DNA from 3 places in the Thiopseudomonas acetoxidans genome. Region 1 is predicted to be linked to each of the others. Evidence: predicted binding sites of a transcription regulator. Region 1 holds the regulator's gene; each other region holds the start of a gene.
The links. The regulator LexA, encoded in region 1, represses DNA repair genes until DNA is damaged. The targets are predictions, from matches to a motif close to CTGTNTNNNNANACAG.
Positions count from the first base shown of each region.

Region 1 (4,829 bases):
TGAAATTTACCAAAAATACGCCAATGAGCTGGTTGAGAAAGGTCATGCTTTCCATTGTTTTTGCTCGTCTGAACGTCTAGATGCTGTGCGTGCAGAGCAAATGGCTAATAAGCAAACACCTGCTTATGATGGCCATTGCTCCCATCTTGAGGCTGGCCAAGCCCAGCAACGTGTCGCTGCCGGTGAATCGTATGTCATTCGCATGCGGGTTCCTACTGAGGGTGTTTGCGTTGTTAAAGACATGTTGCGTGGTGATGTGGAAATTGGTTGGGACCGCATGGATATGCAGGTATTGATGAAGGCTGATGGCTTACCAACCTATTTCCTAGCTAACGTAGTGGACGACCATTTGATGGGCATAACCCACGTGCTGCGTGGTGAAGAGTGGTTGTCATCGGCACCAAAACTTATCAAGCTGTATGAAGATTTTGGTTGGGAACAGCCCGAGTTGTGTTATATGCCGTTGCTGCGTAACCCAGACAAGAGCAAGCTATCCAAACGTAAAAATCCAACCTCCATTACTTATTACGAGCGTATGGGTTATTTGCCAGAAGCGATGCTGAACTATCTGGGCCGTATGGGCTGGTCGATGCCAGATGAGCGCGAGAAGTTCTCACTTACGGAGATGATTGAGCATTTTGATATTCAGCGTGTATCGTTGGGCGGTCCGATTTTTGATATTGAAAAATTATCCTGGCTTAACGGTCAATGGTTGCGTGAACTGCCGGTAACAGAGTTTGCTCAACGCGTGCAGAAGTGGGCGTTTAATCCTGATTATTTGATGCAGATTGCTCCGCATGTGCAAGGACGTGTAGAGAACTTTAGCCAAATCGCACCTTTGGCGAGTTTTTTCTTTTCCGGCACAGTACAAATCACGCCCGAGCAATTAGCTCATAAAAAACTGGATGAGCAGCAGGTGCGTAAAACCTTGCAGTTTGTCTTGTGGGAGCTTGAAGCCTTGCGCCAGTGGAATAAAGAAGCGATTACCGACTGCATTAATCAAGCTGGTGCAGCTTTAGAGCTCAAACTGCGCGATATTATGCCGCTGATGTTTGTTGCCATTACTGGGCAAGCCAGCTCGGTCTCGGTACTGGATGCAATGGTGATTTTGGGGCCCGACCTTACGCGTTACCGCTTACGCCAAGCGTTGGAAGTGCTGGGTGGGGTGTCTAAAAAAGAAACGAAAGAGTGGGAAAAAGCTTTTAACAGTATTGAGCGCGACTAGTTGAACTCGATTGTTGCGCAATGCGGGCACTTCACCCGCATTGCTGGACACTGTGTTTACCAGCTTTGCGCAATATTGATGCTCTGGGCGTTACCTTGCTGGGCAGCTTCTGCCAAACGTTGCCGGGCAGCGGGAGCGACAAGATTTAACCAGCTAACTACCGTATGACTGCGTCCCAAACCCAGTACTTGGCAGACCAGTTCTTGGCTGCTTTGCAATCCCTTAGGGTAAATAATGAGCGTGCGCTCAGTGTTTAATCCCGTCCCCTTAAGCCATTGCCGAGTTAACTCAACGGGCGGTGAGACTAACGTTAGCCAACGCTGCTCTTGTTGCTCGCTTAACGCTTTAAGCATCGGGCCTAATAAGGCCAAGCACTGACGTGGCTGCCCAGAAAGCGCCAACTCACTGCAAAACTCAGAGTTAATAGCAGTAGGGGTGTGGGGCTGTTCAAGCAGCGGCAGCGGTTTGGCCGCTTGCTGATCAAAAAGTGTAAGTTGAGTACGTTGCGCATAATAAATAGACATCATTGACTCCATTAGCGGCGAAGAACGCCAACACTCAACCCTTCGATAACCAACTCTTGTTGGCGTAAATCAACCTTGATAGGCTCGTATTCCTCGTTTTCAGCAATGAGCCAGACAATATTCCCTTCGCGTTTATAACGTTTGACTGTTACTTCATCATTAAGACGTGCCACTACAACCTGTCCGTTATGAGCAACCTGTGTGCTGTGTACAGCAAGCAAATCGCCGTCCAGAATTCCAATATCCTTCATGCTCATGCCACGTACTTGTAGCAAATAATCGGCTTTGGGATGGAAGAAGCCCGGATCGATCTGGCAGGTATTTTCTATGTGTTGTTCAGCCAGAATAGGAGCGCCAGCGGCAACTCGGCCAATAATGGGTAGTTCATTTTCAGCTAAAGGGAGCTGCTCTGGCTCAAAGTCCATAATGCGCAAACCGCGTGAGGCGCCAGAAATCATTTCGATAACACCTTTGCGTGCTAGAGCTTTAAGGTGATCTTCAGCAGCATTAGGCGAGCGAAAGCCAAGCTGTTGTGCCATTTCAATACGAGTAGGTGGATAGCCGTGTTCGCTAATCCATGCTTTGAGAAACTCTAAAATTTCAGCCTGACGCTTAGTAAGCTTTACCATAACAAGATACCTGTTTATTAACACAGTAACTGGCATTATATACAGTAGTTAGCCGCTGACAAGTTTATATTTGCAAAGATGTAGCAGGGCAGGCTAGTTGGTGAGGGTTAACAGAAACTCTGTGGCGTCCTGTGCGCCTGCTTTTCGTAAACCTAAACCCAGGGTGTCGGAGCCTGTTTCGTGGCGCGGTAAGAGCAAAACTTCGATAGGGTGTGAGCCGCGCAATAAGGGTAGGCGGGCGTAAGGCACACGGTAGTTGATCAGATATTGCATGAAAGAGTTTTCGTCCCAAGCGTTTTCTGGCATGGCAAGCACATGGTAGTGTTGCTGTAATACAGCCAATTCTGATTTGTTTAATACAATTCGATTAACGAGCACGGGCTTGTTCAGTGGTAACTCGCGGCGACGGGCATAGACAATAGCGCAGGTCAGTTCAAGCGAGCGTTGTTCGGGTGCCCAAAAATAATTCAAACCAAGCCATGAGGCAGAAAGCAGTTGTATCGCTTTTTTTTGCTTAAACTCAGGAATGGCCCTGTTTAAGACTTTGTCGAAATCGCGCATGCTAATAATGCGAATATCTCGACACAGCTCACTACCGGAAATATCTTCTAGGCTTTGGTATTGCTGAGCTTGCGGCAAACTAAGGTTGATGCCGTAGATGTCACGCAGATCAAACAGGCTAAGCGTGTACTCTTCAGTAGAGACGATGTTTTTAAGAAAGGCATGTGCAGCGGCTTTGTCTTCTTGCACAGGCCCAGAAAGGGCGTTGCGCGGCAGGTTCACTAGATGTTGTAAGTTTAGATTCTGTTTCCAATGTATACTGAGCTCTGGCAGCTTTAGTGTTGGAAAAGCAAGCTGCACGCTGCTGGCAACTTGTTTAACGGTAAACAGGCGGTTTTGTTGCGCAGAGCGCCTTGTCAAGGTAGCACCAATGCGCGATAAAATTGAATTGCTTGTTGGTTGATTCATGCCTGTAAAACCTTATGCAAATAGCAGCAACGTTTATAAGTCCTATTTATAATTAGTTCAAGAGTGATTGTTGATTTTTGAGTGGAAGTCGGCCATGTTTCGCTTGCATTTAGATGTTTCTCTATCCGCTGATGAATTTCTGCGAGTTTATCAAGGAACCGCTAATCGCGTATTTATTCGCAGTAGGGAAGGGCGTAGCGTAAGCCTTCCTGCAAAACATTTACAGCCTTACCTTACCCATGAGGGTGTTCATGGTAGCTTTGTTATGACCTTCGATAAGGACGGGAAACTTATTTCGCTGTTACCAGAGTAGCATATAGTTATAATGCTGCTTTGTTTGCCCATCATTCATCCTCTAATCGATTAAAGCCAAATACATGTATAAATTAACTCGCAAATTAATGTTTAAACTGTCACCAGAAACCAGTCATGACTTGTCAATTGACTTGCTAGGCATGTCTGGTCGATTAGGTTTGAGCAACGTTTTTTGCAAAAAAACAGCACAGCTTACGACCACAGTGATGGGCATAGACTTTCCCAATCCCGTAGGCTTGGCGGCAGGTTTAGATAAAAACGGTGATGCTATCTTAGGTTTGTCAGCTCTGGGTTTTGGTTTTATCGAAATTGGCACCATCACGCCAAGACCGCAACCCGGCAACCCCAAACCGCGTATATTTCGTTTGCCGCAAGCGCAGGCGATTATTAACCGCATGGGTTTTAATAACAAAGGGGTGGATTACCTGCTGGAGCGGGTTAAAAACGCTCAATTCTCTGGTGTGCTGGGTATTAATATCGGCAAAAACGTAGACACTCCAGTTGAGCGTGCTGTGGATGATTATCTGATTTGCTTAGATAAGGTGTACCAGCATGCCAGTTATGTCACCGTTAATATCAGCTCGCCCAACACTCCTGGTTTACGCAGCCTGCAGTTTGGTGATTCTTTAAGAGAGTTGTTAACAGCGTTACAACAGCGCCAAGAAGACCTTACCCAGATGCACGGCAAACGCGTTCCCATAGCCGTAAAAATAGCGCCGGATATGAGCGATGAAGAAATTGTTGAGGTGGCACAAATCGTACTGGATTGCGGTATGGACGGCATTATTGCGACCAATACGACGCTGGAACGCAAGGGCGTTGAAGGCATGCGTTATGCCGATGAGGCTGGCGGTTTGTCGGGTGCCCCAGTACTTGAGCAAAGCACCCATGTGGTTAAGGTGTTGGCTGAATATTTAAGCGGGCGCTTACCTATTATTGCTGTGGGTGGTATCACCTCAGGTGTGCATGCAGCTGAAAAAATTGCTGCCGGCGCTAGTTTGGTACAAATTTATTCGGGCTTTATTTATCAAGGTCCGGCTTTGATTCGTGAGTCGGTGGATGCGATAGCAAGTATGCGTAACAGCCAAGCAGGTAAGCAACAAGAATGACACAGTCCAAATTGTACTCAGTAGAACTTACCTGCCCCAAAAGTCTTGAAGGTTTGCT
Region 1 covers NZ_JAUCDY010000003.1:204,830-209,658, reverse strand. Annotated here, with positions in the region: gene gltX (glutamate--tRNA ligase) at 1-1,225, shown strand, start outside; gene sulA (SOS-induced cell division inhibitor SulA) at 1,282-1,752, opposite strand; gene lexA (transcriptional repressor LexA) at 1,761-2,378, opposite strand; gene QEZ41_RS04200 (DUF6685 family protein) at 2,472-3,347, opposite strand; gene QEZ41_RS04195 (DUF2835 domain-containing protein) at 3,442-3,660, shown strand; gene QEZ41_RS04190 (quinone-dependent dihydroorotate dehydrogenase) at 3,725-4,771, shown strand; gene rlmKL (bifunctional 23S rRNA (guanine(2069)-N(7))-methyltransferase RlmK/23S rRNA (guanine(2445)-N(2))-methyltransferase RlmL) at 4,768-4,829, shown strand, end outside.

Region 2 (4,829 bases), on a different contig from region 1:
TTACAGCAAATACGGCCATGGCTGTACTTACTGGTTCATTTATTAGCATTCTCGGTGCGAAAATACTGACCCGCCAATCAATAGCAGGTAAATCATTATGCAAGGCTACCCACTGTTCAGACTTTAAGTTCAAGGGTTCTGGCTCAATAGTGGTGTAAGGCTTATGGTTAGCAATGGACTGCTGCTCGCTGGCACTTAACTCGCGTGAGGCTTTAAAACGCCATTGCGGCTCTGACGTCAGGATTACCACTCCGTTTTGATCGGTTACCAGCAAGCGTTCTGGCACTTCACCCCACAGTGTCTCGGTAAAGTCCAAATCCACCTTTACCACTATGACGCCTATTGCTCTATTGTCGTGGTAAACAGCACTGCCGTAATAGTAGCCACGCTTAATGGAAATATTCCCCAATCCAAAAAACTCACCTGTTCCGCGCGCTAGGGCATCGTAAAAATAAGGACGAAAAGCAAAATTATTGCCAATAAAGCTTCGCGGTCCCAGCCAGTTGGATGCGGCCAAGGTCATACCTTCAGTGTTGAGCAGATAAATAACATCAGCACCCGTTTGATCACGAATGGTCGATAGCAGTTCATTGGCTGTATGCAGTTGTTCTGGTTCTGGATTTAACAAAGCTTGCTGCACATCGGGTAAACGCCCTAAAACCTGTGGCAACACCTCGTAACGTTGTAAGGTGCTTACCAGGTTGGCACTGATTAAGTCGAGCGTCTGGTTATTTTTACGTTTGAGTTCAGCTAAATAGTAGCCCTGCACCAACGAATGAAAAGGCCAGAGCAAAGCCACAAAAATCAATAAAAATACGAATAATAAACGCCAGCGGGGTTGCAACACTTTCATCTTTCACCACAGGAAATTTAACAACAGTCGAAAGTCAATTTGAAGTGGTAGCAGAGTACAGTTGCACGGGCAAATTATCCAATACCTTATTCGCGCAAAAGTTGCGCCCCCAACAAGCACCCTGTTGGAGGCCAGCTTCTGGGTGACGGTCTGTGTGTTGCGGTGTTTTGGTTATTTAAATAGCTTCTGCACCCAATCCATTGCATAGCCGCGATACAACAAAAAGCGCACTTGTTTGGCATAGGCTTTTTGATCGGCTGGTTGTTCACCAAAACGTCTTTGCCACAGCTCAAGCAATTGTTCTTGCCAGTCAATATCTGCTTGCGCTAAGGCTTGTTCAATGTCGTCACGCGCCAACCCGCGCTGTGATAACTCTTCGCGAATACGCACCGGACCACGACCCGAGTTAGCGCGACTGCGAATATAGCTTTCTAAATACCGCTGCTCAGACAATAACCCTTCTTCGACAAGTTTTTGCAGTTCAATATCGATCAATTCTTGTTCAGCGCCGCGCTGCAATAATTTACGTGACAGCTCTTGCACGCCATGCTCGCGCCTAGCAAGTAGATCCATGGCTTTTCGACGAATTTCTGTTGGAGTATCAAGCATTTTTCACCCATAAAAAAGGTGGTGCTGACGAGCAACACCACCTTAATTGTTCATGAATTAATTGAGGAGCGATTATTCCTCAACCACATCCTTTTTAGTTTCTTTGTCAGCAGGCTTAACCACAGTCAATAATTGATCGCGAATTTGCTTATCCAGACTGTTAAGCAACTCAGGATTTTCGTCCAAGTAGCGCGCAGAGTTCGCTTTACCCTGACCAATTTTAGTGCCCTGATGACTGTACCAAGCGCCCGCTTTTTCTAACAATCCTAGCTGCACGCCCAGGTCAATAATTTCACCCGTTTTGTAAATTCCACGACCATAGAGAATCTGGAATTCAGCCTGACGAAACGGTGGCGCCACTTTGTTTTTCACCACCTTAACGCGCGTCTCGCTACCGGTAATTTCATCACCTTCTTTTATTGCACCCGTACGGCGAATATCCAGACGTACTGAAGAGTAGAATTTAAGCGCATTACCACCTGTAGTGGTTTCTGGGCTACCGAACATTACGCCAATTTTCATGCGAATCTGGTTAATAAAAATCACCAAGCAGTTAGCATTTTTGATATTACCGGTGATTTTACGCAGCGCTTGACTCATTAAGCGTGCCTGTAAACCCACGTGTACATCACCCATTTCGCCTTCAATTTCTGCCTTGGGAACTAGTGCCGCCACGGAGTCAACCACGATCACATCCACCGCATTAGAGCGCACTAACATATCGCAAATTTCCAACGCTTGCTCACCGGTATCCGGCTGAGACACGAGTAAATCATCAACGTTAACACCTAACTTGCTAGCATATTCCGGATCCAGCGCGTGCTCAGCATCAACAAAGGCACAGGTTGCACCTTGCTTTTGTGCTTCAGCAATAACTGACAGAGTTAATGTAGTTTTACCTGACGACTCAGGGCCGTAAATTTCAACAATACGACCCTTTGGCAACCCACCTATACCCAACGCAATATCAAGACCTAAAGAGCCGGTTGAAATCGCCGGAATAGCTTGGCGCTCATGATCGCCCATACGCATTACCGCACCCTTACCAAATTGACGTTCAATCTGACCCAGTGCCGCTGCTAAGGCGCGCTTTTTATTCTCATCCATCTTTAGACCTCAATACGTTATGAATCACAAAACACTGTATAGTTAACCAGTATTATCCATGTTTTTTTCTGAATAGCAACAACCGTTATCGGAATAACTGCAGCGTGCTTTTATTTATTTGCTATTAACGAGATTAGACCAAGCAATGCCTTTTGCACTGCCTGCTGACGAACGGCTGCTCTATCGCCGGCAAACACTTGCGTTTCAGAGTAGGTTTGTGTGCCAACCACCCAAGCAAAACACACCATACCCACGGGCTTATCGACACTTCCTCCACCCGGCCCAGCAATACCGCTAACCGCCACCGCGCAATAAGCCCCACTTTCGCGCTGAGCACCTTGCGCCATAGCTTCTACGACCGGCAGGCTCACTGCACCATGTGCCACAAGCAGCTCTTGCGCCACGTGCAACATTTTAGTTTTTTGCTGATTTGAGTAAGTAATATAACCGGCTTCAAACCAAGCCGAACTGCCCGCAATACGTGTAATTGCTTCAGCAATGCCGCCGCCAGTGCAGGACTCTGCCGTTGTGACTTGTTTGTTTTGTTGCTGCAACAACTGTCCCAGCTGTTTTGCGAGTACGGTAATAGACATATGCAAACCTTATTCTGAGCGGCGTTTAGCGTAACAGCTGCGTCACCAGTACCTTGTGCGGCCATAGCGCGGACATGGCTTGCTGCATGGCTTCGATATTGCCGCTGGTATAAAACTGGTCAGCCTGTACATTGCTTTTTGCTAAAAGCTCGTGCGTTGTTAACTGCTGCTGTAAACGCCGCGCGACAGCAGCACCTGTATCAATAATCATAATCTGTGCAGGCAACAGAGTACGCAATAAGGGCTTGATAAACGGATAATGCGTACAGCCCAAAATTAACGTATCGCACTGCGCTTGCAGCAGTGGCTCAACGTAACTGGCCAGCAATTCGCGCGTTAGTGAGCCGTTTAATTCGCCAGCCTCAATCAATTCAACCAACCCCGGGCACGGCTGGGTATGTACCTCTACCTGCGCTGAAAACTGATCTAACAAAGCTGCAAATTTTGCGCTACGAAGCGTCCCCGTGGTGGCTAACACCCCCACTTTTCCTGTTTTTGACACGCGTGCGGCTGGCTTCACCGCCGGCTCCATACCGACACAAATCAAATTTGGCCAACGTTCACGCAACACATGAATAGCCGCTGCTGTTGCAGTATTACAAGCCACCACCAGCGCTTTTACGCCTTGATCCAACAAAAACTCACTAATAACTATGCTGCGCTCAATTATTTCTTCAGTGCTTTTATCGCCATAAGGAACATAGGCACTGTCGGCAACATAAATTAGTTGCTCCAGCGGCAGAACTTGGCGAATTTCCGCCAATACTGATAAGCCACCCAAACCAGAATCAAACACACCAATAGGTGCTTGTGGATTCATCGCTGTTTACCACACACAGAGCAGTCTGGATCGCGGCTTAGCCTGAGCTCACGAAACCGGCTGTCGGCGATATCAATCAGTAATAAACGCCCTACTAAAGAGCGACCAAAACCAACCAGCATCTTAACGGCTTCTGCTGCTTGCAGGCTACCAATCACGCCCACCAGCGGGCCCAGCACACCAGCCTCATTGCAGCCTAAATTTTCCTCTTCAGTGTCTGCAAACAAGCAACGGTAACAAGGACTGTCTGCCGAGCGTGGATCAAAAGCTGTCAACTGTCCGGATAAACGAATCGCTGCGCCACTCACCCAAGCCACTTGCTGTGCAAAACATGCGGCATTGAGTTCATCGCGAATACGAAAGTTATCCGTACAGTCCAAGACCACATGCATGCCTTGCACCAGCTGCTCAAGATTCGTTGCTGCTAAACGCTCACTGTGTGTATGTACTTGAATAAAAGGATTAAGCGCTTGTAGGCGCGCTTGGGCAGAAGCAACTTTCAATTGTCCTTCGCTGGCTGTGGTATGCACGACTTGGCGCTGCAAATTGGTACTGTCGACCACATCAAAATCAGCCAAATGCAACTCACCAACACCCGCCGCTGCCAGATACATAGCCACGGGCGAGCCAAGCCCACCCAGCCCAACAATCAGCACCTTGCTGTGTTTAAGCTTAAGTTGTCCGGCAATATCGACATCTGCCAGCAAAATTTGTCGACTGTAACGCAACAGCTCAGCATCGGTTAGCATGCAATCGCCTCACGCTTACTCCACTGCCCTAAGGTCACGCGCTCATGCCCTGATAAATCACACTCACTGCGCACTTTGACAAAACCCGCTTGCGCCAG
Region 2 covers NZ_JAUCDY010000001.1:334,416-339,244, reverse strand. Annotated here, with positions in the region: gene QEZ41_RS01695 (sensor histidine kinase) at 1-853, opposite strand, end outside; gene recX (recombination regulator RecX) at 1,025-1,462, opposite strand; gene recA (recombinase RecA) at 1,535-2,569, opposite strand; gene QEZ41_RS01680 (CinA family protein) at 2,680-3,162, opposite strand; gene murI (glutamate racemase) at 3,188-3,982, opposite strand; gene QEZ41_RS01670 (HesA/MoeB/ThiF family protein) at 3,979-4,731, opposite strand; gene prmC (peptide chain release factor N(5)-glutamine methyltransferase) at 4,725-4,829, opposite strand, start outside.
Region 2: recA (recombinase RecA) is a predicted target of LexA. The motif match lies at 2,604-2,619, and genes of this name have one in related genera.

Region 3 (4,829 bases), on a different contig from region 1:
TGCCGAAAAAATCAGCAACGGTTTTCTGCACTAAAGGCATACGGGTTTGACCACCCACCAAAATTACGTCGTTGATAGCCTTAGCATCCAAGCCTGCATCCTGTAAGGCAATGCGGCAAGGCTCAAGCGTGCGCTTAACCAAGTCCTCAACTAAGGACTCTAATTTAGCGCGTGTTACTTTTACCGTCAGGTGCTTAGGACCACTGGCATCTGCAGTAATATAGGGCAGGTTCACATCAGTCTGCTGCGCCGATGACAGTTCAATTTTGGCTTTTTCAGCAGCTTCTTTTAGACGCTGCATCGCCAGCGGGTCACCTTTAAGGTCCATACCGCTTTCTTTCTTAAACTCATCAACCAAGTAGTCGATCATGCGAATATCGAAATCTTCACCACCTAAGAAGGTGTCACCGTTGGTGGCCAACACTTCAAACTGATGTTCACCATCGATTTCAGCGATTTCAATCACCGACACGTCAAAGGTACCACCACCCAGGTCATAAACGATGATGGTGCGGTCGCCTTTGGCTTTATCCATACCGTACGCCAACGCGGCAGCAGTCGGTTCGTTAATAATCCGCTTAACATCCAGCCCCGCAATACGGCCCGCATCTTTTGTGGCTTGCCGCTGGCTGTCGTTAAAATACGCTGGTACGGTTACCACGGCTTCAGTAACGGTTTCGCCAAGGTAATCCTCAGCGGTTTTTTTCATTTTCTTAAGCACTTCCGCAGAAACTTGCGGGGGCGCCATTTTCTCGCCTTTTACATCGATCCACGCATCGCCATTGTCAGCTTTAACGATAGTGTAAGGCACCATTTTAATGTCTTTCTGCACCACTTCTTCATCATAACGACGACCGATCAGACGTTTCACCGCATACAGAGTGTTCTGTGGGTTGGTCACGGCTTGACGCTTAGCAGATTGACCCACCAAAATCTCGCCATCGTTGGTGTAGGCGATAATGGATGGGGTGGTACGGCCACCCTCGGCGTTCTCAATAATCTTTGCAACACCGTTTTCGAGGACTGAAACGCACGAGTTAGTGGTTCCTAAGTCAATACCAATTATTTTGCTCATCTTGCGACTCCGATAATACGGCCCTTTCAGCGTTAGTCTGTTCAGGCCTTAACTTAAATTCTTGTATGTTTAATGGGGCTATAGATTTTAATTTCAAGCCTGCTCGTCAATTTTCACTGGCGGCTCTGCAGGCGCTTTGCTAACCACGACCATGGCAGGACGCAACAAGCGATCATGAATCGAATAACCACACTGGAATACCTTAAGCACGCTATCCGGCTCAGCCTGGGTGCTTTCTTGAATACTCATGGCTTGGTGTAGTTCAGGATTGAACGGCTGACCATGAGGATCGATACGCTCAACATTGTAACGTCTCAAGGTATCGAGCAGCTGCTTGAAAGTCAGCTGCATACCTTCACGCATGGGCCGTAGCGTCTCATTAGTAGCGTCCGCCACTTCAAGGCCGCGCTCTAAACTATCCACCACTGCAAGCAAATCACCGGCAAATTTTTCTAGAGCAAACTTATGCGCTTTTTGCACATCCTGCTCGGCGCGGCGACGGGTATTTTGAACTTCTGCCGCAGCGCGTATCACTTGTTCTTTTGCCTCTGCCAACTGAGCCTCTAGTTCTTCAATGCGCGCATTAACATCTATCTCAGGCTGTGCCTGTTCAGTGTCTTGCTCCGCTAACTCTGGCTCTTGCGCTGGATTCTGCTCATCGGACATACCAGTCTCCTTTCATGTTTTACAAAAATAAAATGCTTAAAGAATTAATGTCAGCTTATATGGGGGCAACACGTCCACGCTTCAAGTGCTAACACGATCTTTTTGCTTATTTAACGCGTATTGATAGCCATACCATGAACATTGACCCTGTTAGATCTTTGTAATCCAGCCACATCAAGCCTGAAACAAGACCGCCAAACTGCAAATAAAAATCTAGCATGCTCTTGATCGACAAAAACAAACACTGTATAAATAAACAGTCATCTTGCAATAAGTGAGCGCAACATGCTTATACAATTATCTGTGCACAATTACGCTATTGTCGAACATCTTGACCTTGAATTAAAACAAGGCATGAGTGCGATTACCGGTGAAACCGGTGCGGGCAAATCCATTATGCTCGACGCACTTAGCCTCACGTTGGGCGCCCGAGCTGACAGCGGTGCCGTGCGACCCAACAGCGATAAAGCGGATATCCTTAGCAGCTTTGACATCAGCCAAATACCCGAAGCACAACGCTGGCTTAGTGCACGTGATTTGGATAATGACGGGCAATGTTTGTTGCGGCGCATTATTACTCAAGAAGGTCGCTCGCGCGCTTACATTAACGGCACGCCCTGCACGCAAACCGATCTCAAAGAGCTGGGCGCTATGTTAATTGATGTGCATAGCCAACACGAACACCAGTCGCTGTTAAAAACTGACACGCACAGACGCCTGCTGGATGAGTTTGCCGGACTCAAGCCCCTGGCAGCAGAAGTCAGCCAACTCGCACAACAATGGCGCGAACAAAGCAACACCTTGGCGCGCCTGAGCCAAAACAGCGACGAGCAACAAGCTCGCATTCAATTACTCAGTTATCAGCTAGAAGAACTGGAAGCCCTGTCCCTAGGTGACACCGAGCTTAGTCAGTTGGAGCAAGAACAGCACATCCTAGCGCAATCGGCACAGCTAATTGAGCACTGCCGTTTTATTATTAACATCTGCAGTGACAATGAAGACAGCACTGTATTAAGCGCACTTAACAGCAGCCTTACGCGCAGCCGTGCCTTTCAACAGCCGCCAGCCGCCTTACAGCTGTGTGATGAACTGCTAACCAGCGCCCAAATCCAAATCGAAGAAGCCGTCGGTGAACTTAACCGCTTCCTTGATAGTTTTGACTGTGATCCAGAACGTCAGCGTTGGGTTGAGGAACGTCTAGATAGCATCTATACCTTGGCACGCAAACATAAAGTCCAGCCAGAAGAACTTAATCATTTGCAGCAACAATTGCTGCACGAGCTGGAAACACTCCAAGGCGATGACTGCAAACTGGAAACACTGGTTGGGAACATTGCCCGCTGCGAAAAGGCATATCAAAAATCCGCGGCTCAGCTATCCAAAGCCAGAACCACAGCAGCCAAACAACTAAGCCAAGCCGTTAGCGCACGCATGCAAGATTTAGGTATGCCCGGCGGACGTTTTAATATTGAATTACAGCCGCATGCTGATAACAAACCCAACGTGCAGGGCGCAGAAAATATTGAATTTTTAGTCAGCGCCAACCCCGGCCAACCTTTAAAAAGCCTAGCCAAAGTGGCTTCTGGCGGCGAATTGTCACGCATTAGCTTGGCGATTCAGGTGATTACTGCACAAACGTCCCGAGTACCTACACTGGTTTTTGACGAGGTTGATGTGGGTATTGGCGGCCCTACTGCAGAGATAGTGGGCCAACTTTTGCGCCAGCTTGGTGGTGAGGGGCAGGTGATAACCGTCACCCACCTTCCGCAAGTTGCAGCGCAGGCGCATCAGCATCTGTACGTCTACAAAGAACGCGGCAAAAACGCTACCAGCACCGCCATTAAAGAGTTATCTGATGCTGAGCGTGTCGAAGAAATCGCTCGCATGCTGGGCGGTATCGACCTTACCGATGAATCTCTAGCCCATGCCAAGCAAATGCTTAGCGGTGCAGTCAACTGAACGACTAACCGGTACAAAATGCTAAGGGATGCCGCACACTAATGCAGTGTCTTGCAGGTTCAATATCCACCCCATACGCCAAAACCTCCACTCCGGCCCGCTGCGCTGTAACGAGCGCAGCAGCGTAATCTGGGTCTATTTCCTTGGCAGCACGCACGGCGGTAATTCCGGTTAAATTAACGCAATAGAGCAACACCGCCCGCTGACCTGCTAAGGCGAGCTGCGTGAGTTCGCGCAAATGCCTAGTGCCACGCGTGGTTACCGCATCAGGAAAGGCAGCTACACTGCTATCAGCAAAACCCAGGGTGACGCTTTTGACTTCAACAAACACCTGCTGCGCGCCAAATTCAAGGCAAAAATCTGCACGGCTATTTTCTTCACCGTAACGTACTTCACGGCGCAACCGCTCAAAACCGGCCAACTCTTTGATAATGCCAACCTGCAATGCCTCTTCAATCAACGCATTAGCGCGATTGGTATTCACACAAGCCAAACGACCCTGAGGAGTTTTCACTATTTCCCACGTTGCTTTAAGTTTGCGCTTGGGATCATCGTTGCGCGTAAACCACACCTGCGCACCTTCGGCCATGCAGTTTTTCATCGAGCCGGTATTTGGGCAATGCGCTGTAACTACAGAACCATCAGCACATCTAATATCAGCAAAAAAGCGCTTGTAACGCTTAATTAAGTGCCCTTGCTCTAACTCTGTAGCGAATTTCATTGCGCTGCTTGCCAGCCAATAAGCCCTTGCTTAATGCGCGCAACTGCTTCCTGCAAACGTGGTATCGGACGAGTATAGGCAAAGCGTACATGCTGACTGGACTTATACCGACCAAAATCCACTCCTGGAGTAATGGCTACATGCTGGTTTTCCAGAAAATAACGGCAAAACTCAAAAGCATCGCAGCCAAAAGCAGAAATATCGGCGTACAGATAGAACGCGCCTTGCGGCTCGACTTCAATCTTAAAGCCCAATTCACGCAGCGCTGGCAGCAAATAATCACGCCGCGCAGCAAACTCATCTCGGCGCTGCTCGAAAATGGCCTGCGCCTCTGGCTCAAAACAAGCTAATGCAGCATATTGCGACAATGTCGGGGCGCTAATAAAAAAGTTTTGCGCCATTTTCTCC
Region 3 covers NZ_JAUCDY010000008.1:44,743-49,571, reverse strand. Annotated here, with positions in the region: gene dnaK (molecular chaperone DnaK) at 1-1,075, opposite strand, end outside; gene grpE (nucleotide exchange factor GrpE) at 1,169-1,741, opposite strand; gene recN (DNA repair protein RecN) at 2,027-3,700, shown strand; gene sfsA (DNA/RNA nuclease SfsA) at 3,705-4,421, opposite strand; gene QEZ41_RS07855 (pyridoxal phosphate-dependent aminotransferase) at 4,418-4,829, opposite strand, start outside.
Region 3: recN (DNA repair protein RecN) is a predicted target of LexA. The motif match lies at 1,986-2,001, and genes of this name have one in related genera.